3 regions of the Oleiphilus sp. HI0132 genome follow, and region 2 is predicted to be linked to each of the others. Evidence: predicted binding sites of a transcription regulator. Region 2 holds the regulator's gene; each other region holds the start of a gene.
The links. Region 2 encodes sigma-54, which starts transcription at its own class of promoters, with help from an activator protein. Its sites were predicted from a motif close to TGGCACNNNNNTTGCTNT; they were not measured.

Region 1 (3,286 bases), on a different contig from region 2:
TTGCAGTTCACAAAGTGTTCATGTCGAAATCTGTCAAAGCAAAAATTTCAAGGACTTCATAGGTATTCTTGTCGAGCTTTGCCAAACCAAAGCCTGATTTCCCAATTATGCGGATATAGAAGTATTTGCCTGTATCAAACTCTTGATCCTTATAAATCTTCTTAAGGTAGACTTCTTCAAGAGCTGCTTGCTTGATGCGTTCTTTTTGCTCGCCTAGCTCATGATAATAATCCATGTTCTGTAGATAATCTGTATCCCCTTCACCGGTAAATGCATGAACAGTGATCGCTATTCTAACTTCGGTTGTACCGGTTAAAACGTGGAACTTTGGTGCTGAAGCCAAGCTAGTATCGATAATATTAGGGTCAACAGCTGTCATATCGTAATTCGATGCGGTTTGGATCTCAAATGAGTTATTGACAAGTAATGCTGATAAAGGCCTTTCCTTGTAGATGGTCTGAAACCCATATACAAGCGCTGCTATTTGGAATAATGCAATCACTGACAGGTCAAACTTTAGACTCTTCTTACCTTTTTTATATACGACAAAAGTAAGTAGTGGCCCTAGTATCACGTCTACAGCAAACAGGATTAGAATGATTTCTGATATACCCTGTATTTTGAAGTAGAAGTCAGGATAAATTTGGAATCTGATAAAAAAGTAAACTATCGATACGATAGCGAGACTAATAAGAAAGTGGATTAGAAATGCGATGGGTTTTGTCATAGTCGTCAGTTAAGTTAGTGTTTAAACTAAGCTTAGAAGCGACTTGGATATTTTCAAAGAAATAAAGAACGGAATTAAAAAAAGCCGCATTTAAGTGCGGCTTTTTAGAAACTACAAAGGTATTGTTATTTCATTTTTTTACGTGTGGCAACTAGTCCTGCCAAACCTAATGCAAACAAAGCAATGGTGCCAGGTTCTGAAACTGCAGTAACTTTAACGTCGTCAAAAATATTACCTGTTGTATCTCTTCCGCCATCTAAGGATGTGAATGTTAAGGTAGAAAGCGAGCTAGTAGCTGTGAATTGATAAGTATACTGATTCCAGTTACCCCATGATTGGTTATAAACAGAATCTGAAAGGTCACCAACACTGACTGAGAAAGCTTCATCAGAGTTAGCTTGGCGGCGGCGACCAGCAAAACTTAACTCGTAGGCCTGACCTGCTGTCGTCGCGAAGTCTTGGAAGATAGAGAACTGACCATTAGCGTCTCCAGGGTGCGCATTAAGTTCTAATACTCTAATTCCATCATCGGCAGGTACGATAAAATTGTTAGACCATATTTCAACATTCTGGCTGGCGTCCCAATTTGGAATGCTAGAATAAATCTGCCACGTAGCTGCGCTTCCATACCCGCCAAGTGCTGCTTCGTTACCAATATCTTCGAAGCTGCCATTTTCTATAAGATTAGCTTGAGCACTCATAGATACAGCAGTAGTTAAACAGATTGAACCGAACAACTTTGTTAAATTTTTCATAATACAGCCTAATTTAATGAATAATAACTATAGGAAAGCAATAGATGCGCCAGAAGTTTATCTTTTTGTTTTTATTGATGTTTTCTAGTATTGATTGATCGATGTGTAAAATAAGCTGACGTAAATTTAGCCAGCTTCAAGATTTTGTGAACTAGTGAATCTAATGACTTCGTCTTACAAACCGCATTGGTAATACGGATATTATAATGTTAAATACCTTGGCAATGGTCGGTGTATTTATAAGAAACAATTTGATTGCGACCTACAGCGCTATTGATGTCGAAGAGATTATCTTCAAAAAGCTCATTACCCCAATCACAAAGCGTTTCAAGCGAAACCTTGTCATCCTTTACGATCGAAGAATGAAGCTTAAGCGTTAAACCGAGCTGACCATTCCACTTCATGACGCAGCTTGATATCGGATAGTTCTTTGTTCCTGGTGCACAGCAAAACCAGCGTTCTTTTTGTAATGCTGAAACCGCTTCTGCCTGTTTGCTCGGTAAGGCAGAGATATCTTCATCTAACCAGTTCCCCATTGCGGAGAAATTGCCAGCGTAAAAGGATTTATTGCTGAGGTAGCGATATAAAAATCTAATCATAAAGCCAGGTAGATATTTAGCTATCTTGGCTTGTTGCCAGTGCAGCCAATGCTCGCGTGACTTTAGCCGCTCGCGAATTCTGTCGTTTAACTGGGTAGGTGAAATATCCGCTTCGAGAGGGATATAAAATCCACTGGAGAAATTTGCATAGTCTGAGTCGGTTCCAAAATTAGCTGCCCCCCTTAAATTAACGGGATAAAACCACGAATAGCTTTGATTGCAGTTTTTTGAATCTGCAAGTAAATGCTTGGCAGCCGAGCGGTTTAGCGCCCATAGTATAAAGGTTGTTAAAGGGATATCGAGAGATTTTGCTCGTTGTTCGATAGCTGCGGTTTCATAACGATCAAAAAATAGAGTGTCTACCGAATTTTGGCTTACTTGATTATCCGCTTTCCAAAAACGCCATTTGACCCTTTTAGGGTAAGGTTGAACTTTTGCTTTGATCGCTTTCAATTCTTGAGTGTCAGGTTCACCGGTTTCTCTACACTTAGGGATCTTCACACTGGTGAAACCGAGATCGTTCAGCATGTGCTTCATTATGCTCATGCCGTCACCATTGGCGTGCTGGAAGATATCTACTTTTAGCGCTTCTTCTTGCTCTGAGGTGTGAGGCGTATATCGCCCCCAATATATGTCATCACTTACGCCTAGCTTGCGCCTTTGTTCAAACCATAAGGCAACATGATCTTTCGGGTGACGTTGAAATATACTCATGATGCCTGATCCGTCTTGAGAACGTTAAGGGTATTTTTCGCATCAAGCCAACCTGCTTCCCAGCTTGAAGTTAATACCTCATCATTATATGGGCTCTGTGATTTCTTCTTCGCTCGACTGCCCTGCTCAAAACCGCGTTGATAGGCGTCTTCAACGCTCTCGGAGTCGAGCGCATTATTCGTTACCTGTTTGCTAGCGGTGCTTAGGCTCTTGATATATTGATCCAGTAATAGGTAGCTTGCGGGCACTAAAAGCAAGCTGATCAGTGTTGCAAAAATAACCCCAAAGGCCAGCGATACGGCCATGGGTATTAAAAACTTAGCCTGAATGCTGGTTTCCAGGATCAAAGGTGTTAAGCCTGCAAACGTTGTAATTGACGTTAAGAGTATTGGCCTGAAGCGTTTCTTGCCAGCTTCGCATACTGCACTAAAGATATTCACGCCCTTCTTGCGCAGCTCATTAATACAGTCCATCAAGACCAGGTTGTCATT
Region 2 (3,286 bases):
GCAGCTCTATTACTTATATTGCAAAAGACAACTTGTTACGTTTTTCCGGCCAAGCTAAGTTAGTACAACAAGACAACTCCTTTTCAGGTGAAGAAATAGAGTACGACATTGTACGAAGAGCTATACGCGCCAAGGGAGATCAGACCCAAGGGTCTCGAGTTAAAATTCATTACTACCCTAATGCCGAGACCGCATCGGAAAATACTGAAGTGCCACTAATAAAAGGTTCTCCAGAAAACGAAAACAAACTGCCACTCGAACCTGCTCCAAATGCCGAGTCCGGTGCCGAGCAAAAGCAATAGACCTGAGCAACAATGAAAACTTTAAAAGCAGAAAACCTAGCCAAGGCCTATGATAAACGCCAAATAGTTAAAGATGTTTCCCTGACTATCAACAGCGGTGAAGTGATCGGGCTGCTCGGCCCTAACGGTGCTGGTAAAACCACTTGTTTCTATATGATTGTAGGCCTGGTTAAGCATGATAAAGGCAAGATATCAGTTAATGATACCGACCTATCATCCATGGCTATGCATGATAGGGCACGAAACGGTGTCGGCTACCTGCCCCAGGAAGCTTCAATATTTAGAAAGTTAAGTGTTCGAGACAATATCCTGGCGGTACTAGAGATTAGAAAAGATCTTTCTCGCAGCGAAAGGCGACAAAGAATGGAAGCCTTACTCGAAGAGTTTCACATCACTCACATCAAAGATAGTCTTGGCATGGCCTTGTCAGGCGGTGAACGTAGGCGAGTGGAAATAGCCAGAGCTTTAGCAATGGAGCCTGACTTCATTCTACTCGATGAGCCCTTCGCAGGTGTCGACCCAATATCGGTCAACGACATCAAGTCAATCGTCTCTCACCTTAAAAGTAAAAATATCGGCGTACTCATAACCGATCACAACGTTAGAGAAACGCTGGATATTTGTGAAAAAGCCTATATTGTTGGTGATGGCCATATCATTGCTTCAGGAAGTGCTGAAGACATTCTGAATAATGAAAAGGTCAAACAAGTCTACTTGGGCAATCAATTCAAATTATAAGCCAGTGGCTAGTTCATAGCATTCGATTCGAACAGCATATACAAACAATTAAGCATGACTTTCAGCTTAGAAATGAGTAGCATGCAATTTTCACGTCAACAAGACGATAACTTGATCTAAAACAATTATTTGTAGGCTGGTAACGTAAATATACTTTTATTTGTTTCACACTTTGCTATCTTCGCACTACACTTGTGTAAATGAAGTAAATATAAATACGTTTATTCACAGCGACCATTTCCGCAAAATATAATAAGCGACAATACATGATTCAAAATTTAAGTCTTAAGTTGGTGACATCCTCATGAACATGAAGGTTTCTCTCCAATTAAAGCTCGGTCAACAACTGACAATGACACCTCAATTGCAGCAAGCAATCCGCTTGCTACAATTGTCGACTCTTGACCTTCAAAACGAAATACAAGAAGCATTGGAATCTAATCCTATGCTCGAACTCCAGGACGATAACAACGAGCCTGGAAATACAAGTGATAAACAAGAAAATCAGAATGAAAGTCATCAAAATGATGGCAACGAGTACGCCTCTCAGGACAACCAACAAAGCAGTAGTACAGACACCAGTTCGAGCGAAGCACCTGCTAGTAATGAAGCCGACACGCCTAGTGAAGAGTGGTCAGATACTATACCGGAAGATCTGCCTGTTGATACGGCTTGGGATGACATATATACAAACAATGCGCCCAGTGGTCCCGTTCCCGAAGATGACAACAATGCCTTCGAACAAAGAAACGCTGCTACCGAGTCTCTTGCAGATCATCTAGATTGGCAACTTAACCTTACCCCCATGTCTGATCGCGACCGATACATTGCGATGTCATTAATCGACGCAACAGATACAGACGGCTACCTAACGAATACCGTTGAAGAGATACACGAGGGGCTGCACAACTCAGATGACGAAGACCCGGTTGAATTAGATGAAGTTGAAGCCGTCTTAAAACGCGTGCAGCACTTTGATCCACCTGGGGTATTTGCCAAAGACCTGCCCGACTGTTTGCTGCTACAGTTACGCCAGCTACCAAAAGATACGCCCTGGCTACCACAAGCAAAGCTTGTAATCAGCCACTACCTGAACTTATTAGGATCAAGAGACTACGCTCAACTAATGCGACGCAGCCGCCTTAAAGAGCATGAACTGAAAGAGGTTATCTCTCTAATTCAGTCTTTGAACCCTAAACCAGGTGAATCCATTGCTTCTTCCGAGCCTGAGTACATTGTGCCAGATGTCGTCGTAAAGAAAGAAAAAGGACGCTGGAAAGTTGAGCTCAACCCAGAGATTGCGCCAAAAATAAGGGTCAATGCAAATTATGCTTCGTTTATAAAGAGAGCTGACTCCAGTAACGACAACACCTTTATGAAGGATCAACTTCAAGAAGCAAAGTGGTTTATTAAAAGCCTACAAAGTCGTAACGAGACGCTTCTAAAAGTGGCAAGTAAGATAGTAGCTCACCAACAAGGCTTCCTTGACTATGGTGATGAAGCGATGAAGCCGCTGATTTTACATGATATTGCTGAAGCGGTAGAAATGCATGAGTCCACCATATCTCGTGTGACAACACAAAAGTACATGCATACGCCACGAGGCATATTTGAACTCAAATACTTTTTCTCAAGCCACGTCAGCACAACTACTGGCGGAGAGTGCTCGTCAACAGCGATTCGCGCAATTATTAAGAAGTTAATATCAGCAGAAAACCCTAAAAAACCTCTTAGCGATAGCAAGATTGCCGACTTGTTGAAAGAGCAAGGAATTAACGTCGCCCGCCGCACTATCGCAAAATACCGCGAAGCGATGTCGATCCCCCCATCGAACGAAAGAAAAAGATTGGTTTAATACAATATTTGATAACTTGCTGCCTGCAGCAAGTTGATTTGATAAGCGAAAAGTGAGTCAATATTCAACTCTCGCTAAAAATAACGATGATAGGAGAATACTATGCAATTAAATATCACTGGCCATCATGTAGATTTAACTGATGCACTTAAAGAATATGTGAAAACCAAATTGCAAAAGCTAGAGCGCCATATTGGCGGCATTAGCAACGTACAGGTAACCCTTTCTGTATCGAAACAAGCACATATTGCTGAATCAACGCTACATATCGCTGGTGCAGATATCCACGGCCACGCCGAGAACGACGACATGTATGCCGCTATCGACCAGCTAGTTGATAAGCTAGACCGTCAAATTCTTAAGCACAAGGAAAAGAAAGTTGACCGCGCAC
Region 3 (3,286 bases), on a different contig from region 2:
CTTGACGATTTGGCGACACAACTCAGAGCCAATTGACCCCCCCGCACCAGTGACCATCACCACCTTATTTGAGATACAACCCGAAAGCCTGGCCCTATCGGCCGCGACTTCATCACGCCCAAGCAGGTCTTCAATATCAACATCACGAATTTCTTCAATTCGCGCCTTACCGCTGACAACATCATTAATTTGTGGAATGGTCTGCACAGCAAGCGGGTACTGCTCCAAGCCCTTTATCACTTCAGCTCTTCGAGCCCTGGAAGCATGGCCCAAGGCTAACAAAATACTCTGCGCACCATAACGCTTGAGCACCTCAGAAATATTCTCGGGTGAATAAACGCGGATACCGTTAAGAATGCTACCGTGCTTACTAATATCATCATCAATAAAAGCAATTGGCTGAACCTGCTTGCCATGAAAAAGTATCGAACTTAGCTGCAAGCCAGACTTACCCGCACCATAGATAATCACCCGATCTTTGGATTTCATCATATCGCGGTGTACCAGAGAGCGAGCTAACATACGCGTCCCTCCGACAAAGATCATCGCTAAACACCAGTAAATAATGGGAACGGAACGAGGAATCGGCGCCTGAAATAAAAAGCCCAAAGCCGCCAACATAATAGCAGAGATAGAAACACCAGAAATAATCGCCAGTAAAGCATGATTACTCATATAGCGAATAACAGCCCGATATAAACCGAGACGCGCAAAAACAAAAATACTGGTAAAAACGGTGACAAAAGCGACTAACAATACGGAGCTATTTTCAAGCAAATAAAGTTCATCGTAACGTAAACTTAGGGCCATCCATAAGGCGAAAGGTAGACAAAGACTGTCTGCAAAAACCGTAACCAGGCGTTTCTGGTACCGGGGAAGGTGTAACAACTTACTTAGCACGTCCGATTTATCCTTATCATTCTCCAGTTTCTGAGCGCTTCTGCGAGCGCCTGACTTCATTTTAACCAAGTCCTTAGTGAATACAATAGTGATTGTCGCTAATTGTGTCAGTGAGTTAAATTAATTAGGAATAATCATAGAATTAGTATTCACTATCGCCTCTGAAGCCGTTAATATCGAACTTGCATGACACAAGCTTTGACACGGATTGCTCAATAGCCGTTCATGCACTTGATTCTATTAACGCAAGGAGCGAACTTATGAAATCAAACTCTTTTCTTTCTAACAACATCGCAAACATCCCTCCCCGCCTGCTTATCCCTTTTTTGTTTAGCTTGCTGCTTTCTTTCAGCAATATTAGCTATGCAGACAATGAACCAAATAGTTCAATACAAACCAGTAAGGCCATAAACATCAATAGCGCAGATGCTCAAACTATTGCCAAAGCATTGAAAGGCGTAGGTTTAAAAAAAGCTGAAGCCATTGTTGACTATCGTGAGCGCTATGGTGAGTTTGCCCGCCTCGAAGAGTTAGTTGCAGTAAAAGGTATAGGCAAAAGTACATTAAGCAAGAATGAACACTTACTTAGTCTTGAGTAAAACATTAATCTTTATGTTTTTATCAACCTTTCAGACACAAAAAACCCCGGACTAAGCCGGGGTTTCTCGTTAGCAGCCTTAAAGGCTAGCTAGTTCCTATGTAGCGATTACTTACAAGTCGCTGGTAGGAATTTATCAGCAATTGTTGTTGCTGCAGTATCACAAGCCCAAACAATTGTTCCCGCTGCATTGGCATCCGCTAAAGGATTTGTACCAATCGAAGGTACGAAGGCAAGATTACCTGCACCAGAGATCGCAGGAATCAGAGTCATATCAATAGTGATTGTTCCTGGATTTGTGTCTGTAGACTTATCAATCTTGATTGCCTTAATTGAACCAGTCTTCAAGTTCGCTTGGTCCCCAGCAACTACAGCAGCATACGAATCAATACCAGCTACACCACTATCAGCGAACATATCTGTTACTCCAATTTTCAGCGCAGCCGCAGAAACCATACCTTCAGTTACTTTCGCTCGAATCGTGTAATCCTGATAAGCAGGAATGGCAACCGCTGCCAAAATACCAATAATCGCAACAACGATCATCAATTCAATTAGCGTAAAACCTTGCTGATTCTTTTTCATATTCATAATATATCTCCAGATTTAGTATAAATGGCCGCTCGATTGTTTTAGTAGCCTGTTTGCTTTACTACTACCTTCAATCTGGAACCCATCTTTAAAGGTAAACTTGAGTCTACCCTTAAGGATGGCTTCGCGTCAGGAAAGTTGCTTGCTCTTCTAAGCGTTTGCAATCAGTCTTCACACTCTGCGTACCGACACTTAAACAATAGCAGGCAACGTGCCAATTACAAATATTAATATTATTTCCCTTATTAGTCAGTAGATTACAGTTCTTTTATAGAATTACCTTGAAGTATTATCACAAGTATTGGACCATACTCTTGATGACAGGAAGTGACAATATTTGTCAGTTACTCACACTATGCGAAGCTTTCTTTTAAATCTGAAAACTTCCACTACACTTCCTTATATATGTATGCGTTTATCAGCAAGCGCTAAACCGTTTAAAGCCAGTTATTTAGTCCAAACATTAGTTTGTGCATCTAAATGGTGAATTTAACTCAAGCAAAGAAGCCCCATGACAGCAGAAAACACGACACTTACTGGCTTGGCCAGAAAGTTTGTTTTGGATCAGTTACTCGATGAAGAAACTGCCCGAAAAGCACAGCTACACGCTCATCAGAACAATTTATCACTGGTTTCCCATCTGGTTCAAGCAAAAGCGGCTAAAGCCAAGGACCTAGCATTTTCTGCTGCGCAAGAATTTGGTATGCCTGTTTTGGACCTAAATGCCTTTCAGCAAGAATCCTTCCCCGAAAAGGTGGTTGATGAAAAGCTAATTAGAAAACACCATGCCCTGCCTTTATTTATGCGTGGCAATCGGCTTTTTATTGCGGTATCGGACCCAACCAATATTATTGCCCTTGATGAAATCAAGTTTCATACAGGCGCAAGTGTTGACGCAATACTCGTTGAAGATGACAAGCTTAATGCAGCCATCGAGAAGTATCTTGAGTCGCAGGATACAACGATGGGCGATCTGGACGATGCAGACCTTGACGACATCGATGTTGATCAGAGCGATGACTCAGACAATGAAGTGTCGGCTAGTGATGCGGATGATGCGCCGATTGTTAAATACGTCAACAAGATGCTACTCGACGCAATCAAAACTGGCGCATCAGATTTACACTTCGAACCTTATGAAAAAAGCTACCGCGTTCGCTACCGTACAGACGGTATATTACACGAAGTTTCAAAGCC

Region 1: a site for sigma-54 is predicted at 1,517-1,534, ahead of A3766_RS19350 (DUF642 domain-containing protein). Genes of this name have one in related genera too.
Region 3: a site for sigma-54 is predicted at 2,289-2,306, ahead of A3766_RS31875 (pilin). Genes of this name have one in related genera too.

What each region holds. Positions count from the first base shown of each region.
Region 1 is NZ_LWGJ01001275.1:22,637-25,922, reverse strand. Features, by position in the region: gene A3766_RS19355 (hypothetical protein) at 8-727, opposite strand; gene A3766_RS19350 (DUF642 domain-containing protein) at 853-1,482, opposite strand; gene A3766_RS19345 (hypothetical protein) at 1,692-2,795, opposite strand; gene A3766_RS19340 (efflux RND transporter permease subunit) at 2,792-3,286, opposite strand, start outside.
Region 2 is NZ_LWGJ01001353.1:7,550-10,835, forward strand. Features, by position in the region: gene lptA (lipopolysaccharide transport periplasmic protein LptA) at 1-302, shown strand, start outside; gene lptB (LPS export ABC transporter ATP-binding protein) at 315-1,040, shown strand; gene A3766_RS20700 (RNA polymerase factor sigma-54) at 1,351-2,895, shown strand; gene hpf (ribosome hibernation-promoting factor, HPF/YfiA family) at 2,998-3,286, shown strand, end outside.
Region 3 is NZ_LWGJ01000412.1:7,396-10,681, reverse strand. Features, by position in the region: gene A3766_RS05095 (nucleoside-diphosphate sugar epimerase/dehydratase) at 1-960, opposite strand, end outside; gene A3766_RS05090 (helix-hairpin-helix domain-containing protein) at 1,161-1,499, shown strand; gene A3766_RS31875 (pilin) at 1,607-2,083, opposite strand; gene pilB (type IV-A pilus assembly ATPase PilB) at 2,601-3,286, shown strand, end outside.